Linked DNA regions of Roseivirga sp. BDSF3-8. The protein of the gene in region 1 interacts with the protein of each later gene in a pairwise test. Links are inferred from orthologs where the notes say so. Each region holds a gene or a part of one and is shown on either strand. Other genes may lie near its edges. The genes, in order: gyrA and gyrB.

Region 1 (3,456 bases):
TAGATAAAAACCTCAGCAAGTACTTCCGTGTATTTCTTAGACCCAGCTACGATTTCGGGGGCTATACTGCTCTTATCCCCAGTGGTACCGACATCCGCCACCGTGCCCCCACCGTATTTCTGGAATTCGGCATCAGCCTTAATTACCCCATTATGCCCCGCTCCCCAATTAAGGCAGACCATATGCAAATGGAGCATGTAGTGAACCACCCTCGCACTGGTAAAGCCATGTGGGTGAGGGGCCAGCCTATCACCAAAAAGCAAAACCCGCGGGTAGGCGAAAACCATCCTGTACTATTTAAGTATAAAGGCAAGAATAAGCGGAAAAGAAACCCTTATTAAGCCTCTTCTAATTGCATTTTCTGAAGGAAAATTGATTGGGTAGGTTACCAAATTTTATGTAACTTGCGCACCATTTCTGTTAGGAAACTTTAACATTATTTATGGCAGAAGGATCGAACGAAAACATCATTCCTATCAATATCGAGGACGAAATGCGGGGAGCCTACATCGATTATTCGATGTCGGTTATCGTATCTCGTGCCCTCCCCGATGTGCGCGACGGGTTGAAACCGGTGCACAGGAGGGTCCTCTATGGAATGATGGACCTGGGCGTTACATATAACAAGCCTTACAAAAAATCAGCAAGGATCGTGGGTGAAGTACTCGGTAAGTACCACCCCCACGGCGACAGTTCAGTTTACGATACCATGGTGCGGATGGCGCAGCCCTGGTCACTCCGCTATCCACTTGTGGACGGGCAGGGTAACTTTGGCTCCATCGACGGTGACTCACCGGCTGCCATGCGTTATACTGAGGCCCGCCTGCAGCGTATTTCAGATGAAATGCTGGGCGACCTGAATAAGAACACTGTCGATTTTCAGTCAAACTTCGATGACTCCCTTAAGGAGCCGTCCGTATTACCTGCCAAATTACCTAACCTGCTTCTGAACGGTACCTCTGGTATTGCCGTAGGTATGGCCACAAATATGGCACCCCATAACCTTACCGAGGTAGTGGCCGGCATCAAGACCTATATCGATAACCGCGATGTATCGATAGAGGAACTCATGCAGCAAATTACCGCACCTGATTTCCCTACCGGGGGAATCATATATGGATATCAGGGTGTGAAAAATGCCTTTGAGACCGGTCGTGGCCGTGTGGTGATGCGGGCAAAGGCTACCTTCGAAGAGACCAAAACGGGCAGGGAGATGATCGTGGTCACTGAGATCCCTTATATGGTCAACAAGGCCAACCTGGTAGAGAAAACTGCCATGTTGGTGAATGAGAAGAAAATAGAGGGAATCAGTGAGATTCGTGATGAGTCTGACCGTAAGGGTATGCGTATCGTGTACGAACTCAAGCGTGATGCGATGCCCAACATCGTCCTGAATAACCTCTACAAGTATACGCAACTACAGACCTCGTTTGGCGTGAACAATGTGGCACTGGTAAAAGGCCGTCCTGTTACGCTGAACCTGAAAGACATGATCCACCACTACGTGGAGCACCGTCACGAAGTGGTTATTCGACGTACTCAGTATGAACTGGATGAGGCCGAAAAGCGGGCCCACATCCTGGAAGGCTACCTTATTGCCCTGGATAATCTGGACGAGGTTATTAAGCTTATCCGTGAAAGCCGCGACCCTGAGACGGCACGTAATGAACTGATCAGCCGTTTCAAACTCAGCGAAATACAGGCACGTGCGATACTGGACATGCGCCTCCAGCGTCTTACCGGACTTGAGCGCGAGAAAATCCAGCAAGAGTACGACGAAATACAGAAAACTATCGAATATCTGCGTTCTATCCTTGCCAATGAGGAGATGCGGATGGACATTATCAAAGAAGAGCTCGACGCCCTGTCAGAGCGCTACGGTGATGAGCGCCGTACCGAAGTGGTACACAGTGCAGATGATCTCACCATCGAGGACATGATTCCAAATGAGGAAATGCTTATTACCATTTCTCATGAGGGCTATATCAAGCGTACGCAGCTCAGTGAATACCGTACCCAGGGCAGGGGAGGGGTAGGCTCCCGTGGTGTATCCACCAAGGACGAAGACTTTACCGAGCATCTTTTTGTGGCCAGCACCCATAACTACCTGCTTATCTTTACCGAGGCCGGTAAGGTATTCTGGCTGAAGGTATATGAGATACCCGAAGGGAGTAAGGCAAGTAAAGGCCGGGCAATTCAGAACCTGATCAATATTGAGAGCGGCGATAAAGTACGTGCCGTAATCAATGTTCAGAACCTGAGCGACGAGGACTATATTAATAATAACTACCTGGTAATGTGTACTGAAAGAGGTACCATTAAAAAAACCAGCCTCGAAGCTTATAGCCGCCCCCGAACCAATGGTATTAACGCTATTACAATTAATCCGGGTGATCGTCTGCTGAATGTAAGCCTTACCAATGGCGACAATCATATAATTATTGCGACAAGTTCCGGCCGTTGTATTCACTTCCATGAAACCCAGGTGCGCCCTATGGGCCGTACAGCTGCCGGTGTACGTGGTGTATTCCTGGCTGACCAAGAAGATCATGTAGTTGGCATGGTTTGTGTTGCTAGGGAAGAGGCTACCTTATTGGTAGTAAGTGAAAGAGGTTACGGAAAGCGCTCACTTGTAGAGGATTACCGTATTACGAAGCGGGGTGGTAAAGGAGTAAAGGCTATGCGCCTTACCGAAAAGACCGGTGCTCTCGTGGCCATCCAGGAAGTAGTGGATACAGATGACCTAATGATTATAAATCGTAGTGGTATCACCATCCGCATCTCTATGGACAACCTGCGCGTAATGGGACGTAATACTCAGGGAGTGAAGCTGATTCGCCTGAATGACACAGACGCTATTTCTTCCGTAGTAAGTGTGGAGAAGATAGAAGATGAAGAGGGCGAAGATATTGCGGAAGCGCTGGATCCGGAAGCAACTGCCGCCGGTGAAAACCCGGAGGAAGGTAATGGAGAAGGGGATGGAAATGAAACCGAAACCTCTCAAGAGTAGTTAACTGATTTTGCAACCAAAATAGTCCAGAAACACAACTGAACAAGAATTTTTTATCCATGAAACGAATAATTTTAGCACTTATCGTTACTGTAGTGGCTTTTTCAGGTAGTATGGCCCAGAAAAAGACGCTTAGAGATGCTGAGAAGGCGCTTAGGAAAGAAGAGTATTCTGAAGCTATGCAGCTTATCAGCGAAGCAGAGCAGCATGAGGAGACTGGCAGTGACTCAAAAACATATTTTGTAAAAGGTCAGATCTATGCCGGTGTAGCTGAGAATGCTCCCGACCTGGAAGAAGATGCCCTGGAAAAGTCTATCAAAGCTTACCAGAAAGTAGTGGAGATGACTGATGAAAAGGACAAGTACAACGGCCTGGCTGCACTTCAGCTTAACCAGTTATACACTAACCACCTGAACGCCGGCGCTACGGCTTATCAGAGTGGTGAT
Region 2 (3,319 bases), 1.1 Mb from region 1 along the record:
AGACAGTTGAAGGGTGTACCCTTGTCATGTTACGAGTTGGCACTTACTGAAGTGGTATAATTACATTATTTATTGTTTAAATTATGAACAAATAAACACCACTTAAGATGACAACCATTCCACACAGGTTTTTCTCCTCTGCTACGGAAAAACCCTTTGAACATTGCATTGAATGCAAGAAATCTCTTCTATCGGGAGAACCTTATCTTATTCAGAAATCATATAGGAGATATCCGGACTTTAACATTGAGGATACCGTTTTTGAGTTTGCGATGTGCTTCGGGTGCTTCGAGGGCATGAGAAATCGTATGTCCAGGGACTCGCTCCGCAGAATGGATTCTTTTTTCTCCGAAAATGCACGTATTGAAGAACACCTAAAGAAAAAGACTTTAGGGCTCAATTTTTCGCTGGATCATTTCATTAACAATTGTATAATCGAGGATATACCTATCGAGGAAACCGAAGAGTTTCAGTTGGTCGCCCTTTGTGAAGGGTACCATCTGAGTTTTTCACTACCTCCTTATGCTATTTCCGGTCAGGCTATGGAGCGTATGGCTGAACTATTAAGTGCGGAAACCCTGGATGAGATGGATGACTTCAGAGGGAGGCACTTTACCGGACCACCCGAGCTTAGTAAGCTGTTGAACAGGAAGCCAATACTGATTTGATTTTTCCTGACAGGCTTAGGTCTGTGTTAAAAATACTGTAAAGGCGGCGAAAGCCGCTCTTTGCTACCTTCATTTCTTTTCGCTTGATTTACTGTGCTTTTTATCCGCCCAAAACTGGTAATAAGCCAATTTTTTGCGTAATTTTGCAGTTTTGAAAAATGTTATGAGCGAAGAAAAAAAGACCAACGCAGGAGATTATTCAGCCGGTAATATTACTGTACTTGAAGGACTGGAAGCCGTACGTAAGCGGCCTGCCATGTACATTGGTGATGTACAGGTAAAAGGACTTCATCACATGGTTTGGGAGGTAGTGGATAACTCTATCGACGAAGCCATGGCCGGATACTGCGACAGGATCGATGTGACCGTTCATGAGGACAATAGTATTACTGTAGAGGATAATGGTCGCGGTATTCCAACTGACATTCACCCAAAAGAAAAGAAATCAGCCCTCGAGGTCGTTATGACCGTGCTTCATGCAGGGGGTAAATTTGATAAAGACACTTACAAAGTATCCGGTGGATTGCATGGGGTAGGGGTAAGTTGTGTGAATGCACTGTCCACCGACCTTAAGGCTACCGTTCATCGTAACGGCAAAGTTTTCCAGCAGGAGTACAAGCAGGGAATTCCTCAATACGACGTGAAAGAAATAGGTACTACTGAAAAGCATGGTACCATTGTACACTTCGTGCCTGATAATTCGATCTTTACTATCACTGAATATAGTTATACCACCATTGCTACAAGGTTGCGTGAGCTGTCCTTTCTGAATGCAGGTATCAGGCTTACACTGACCGATCTTAGGGAAAAGGACGATGATGGCAACATACAGCACGAAGAGTTTTTCAGTGAAGGCGGCCTGGTAGAGTTCGTAACTTACCTTGATGCAGGCCGTGAAAAGATGCTTCCCACGCCGATCTACATGGAGGGTGAAAAGGCAGGTGTACCTGTGCAGGTATCAATGACCTACAATACCTCTTATACAGAGAATGTGGTGTCATATGTAAACAACATTAATACTATCGAGGGTGGTACTCACGTGTCCGGTTTCAGGCGTTCGCTCACCCGCACGCTAAAAAATTATGCTGACCGTAATGGCCTACTCGATAAGGTGAAAGTTGATATCACCGGTGATGACTTCCGTGAGGGATTAACGGCAATTATTTCAGTAAAGGTAGCTGAGCCCCAATTCGAAGGTCAGACCAAAACCAAACTTGGAAACAGCGATGTAATGGGTGCCGTGGAAGGGTGTGTTAATGAGATACTCAATAACTATCTTGAAGAGCATCCCAAGGAAGCTAAAGCCATTGTAGGAAAGGTAGTAGTGGCTGCCCAGGCCCGTCATGCAGCTCGAAAGGCCCGTGAGATGGTTCAGCGTAAAAACGTTATGGGCGGAGCGGGTCTTCCTGGTAAACTGGCCGACTGCTCTGAGAAGGACCCGGCAGTTAGCGAAATATATTTGGTGGAGGGTGACTCTGCCGGTGGCTCTGCCAAACAAGGTAGAGATCGTCGCTTCCAGGCCATTCTGCCTCTGAGGGGTAAGATCCTGAATGTAGAAAAGGCGCAGGAGCATAAAATTTACGACAACGAGGAGATCAAAAATATGATTACGGCCCTCGGCGTTTCATTTGGTAAAGAGGATGATGAAAAAGCTCTCAACCTTGATAAACTTCGCTATCATAAAATCGTAATTATGACGGATGCGGACGTGGATGGAAGCCATATCCGTACGCTTATTCTTACGTTCTTCTTCAGATACATGCGTGAATTAATTGAGCAAGGCTACTTGTATATTGCTCTTCCTCCTCTTTACCTACTCAGAAGGGGTAAGGATGAACGCTACATTTGGAGTGAAGCCGATCGTGAACGTGCGGTAATGGAAATGGCTAAGGACGGCAAAGAAGATTCTGTGAATGTACAGCGTTATAAAGGTCTGGGTGAGATGAATCCTGAGCAGCTATGGACTACTACCATGGATCCGGAAAACCGAAGCCTGAAGCAAGTAACTATTGAGTCAGCTGCCGAAGCTGACCACCTCTTCAGCATGCTTATGGGGGATGAAGTTGCCCCGCGCCGTGAGTTTATTGAAAAAAATGCCAAATACGCCAAACTTGATATTTGATATTCCGATTATAAAAATCCCGGTAGTGTCCGGGATTTTTTATCTGGCCATTGTTTTTATTATATCTTATTGAAAAAACTTTTTGTAAAGTCAGCTTTAAAAACCATCGATACCGTGGAACGAGTCGTTTCTATTGATCGCGTCAATAACCTTGTAAAAAAGTCAGATTTCATCAGCCGCGATCTCAGCTGGTTGAAATTTAATCACCGTGTACTTGATCAGGCCAGGCATCTCGACCGTAATATCTTCGAGAGGCTCAAATTCATGGCCATTACCGCTTCTAACCTCGATGAGTTTTTTATGATCCGTATCGGTAGTTTGTATAACTACATTGATTATGGTAAGGAGCGTATTGACTATAGTGGCCTAAGAGAATTGCCATTCCGAAAAAAATTACTCACTGAGGCTCAGGACTTTGTTCGGGCTCAGAACGAGTATTTTATCAAAAGGCTCAGACCCCTTTTTGCCGAGAACCAATTTAAGATCGCTAAAATATCGGATCTGGACGAAGACCAGAAAGAGAAGGTAA

The links.
Region 2: the proteins of gyrA (region 1) and gyrB interact in binary tests that used the Escherichia coli proteins (3 or more experiments, as listed by UniProt). The link is inferred for Roseivirga sp. BDSF3-8 from one-to-one orthologs.

The regions. Positions count from the first base shown.
Region 1 is NZ_JBGNFV010000001.1:4,627,168-4,630,623, forward strand. What follows is about bases 101-3,226. They hold gyrA (DNA gyrase subunit A), read left to right. Parts: upstream 101-442; coding sequence 443-3,010; downstream 3,011-3,226. Other genes in these bases: AB9P05_RS19145 (hypothetical protein), read left to right, coding at 101-341; AB9P05_RS19155 (tetratricopeptide repeat protein), read left to right, coding at 3,070-3,226. Also shown: more of AB9P05_RS19145, read left to right, coding at 1-100; more of AB9P05_RS19155, read left to right, coding at 3,227-3,456. UniProt on the Escherichia coli protein: A type II topoisomerase that negatively supercoils closed circular double-stranded (ds) DNA in an ATP-dependent manner to maintain chromosomes in an underwound state.
Region 2 is NZ_JBGNFV010000001.1:5,763,702-5,767,020, reverse strand. What follows is about bases 322-3,310. They hold gyrB (DNA topoisomerase (ATP-hydrolyzing) subunit B), read left to right. Parts: upstream 322-831; coding sequence 832-2,790; downstream 2,791-3,310. Other genes in these bases: ppk1 (polyphosphate kinase 1), read left to right, coding at 2,905-3,310; AB9P05_RS23495 (hypothetical protein), read left to right, coding at 322-668. In the rest of the region: AB9P05_RS23500 (CoA-binding protein), read left to right, coding at 1-50; more of AB9P05_RS23495, read left to right, coding at 108-321; more of ppk1, read left to right, coding at 3,311-3,319. UniProt on the Escherichia coli protein: DNA gyrase negatively supercoils closed circular double-stranded DNA in an ATP-dependent manner to maintain chromosomes in an underwound state.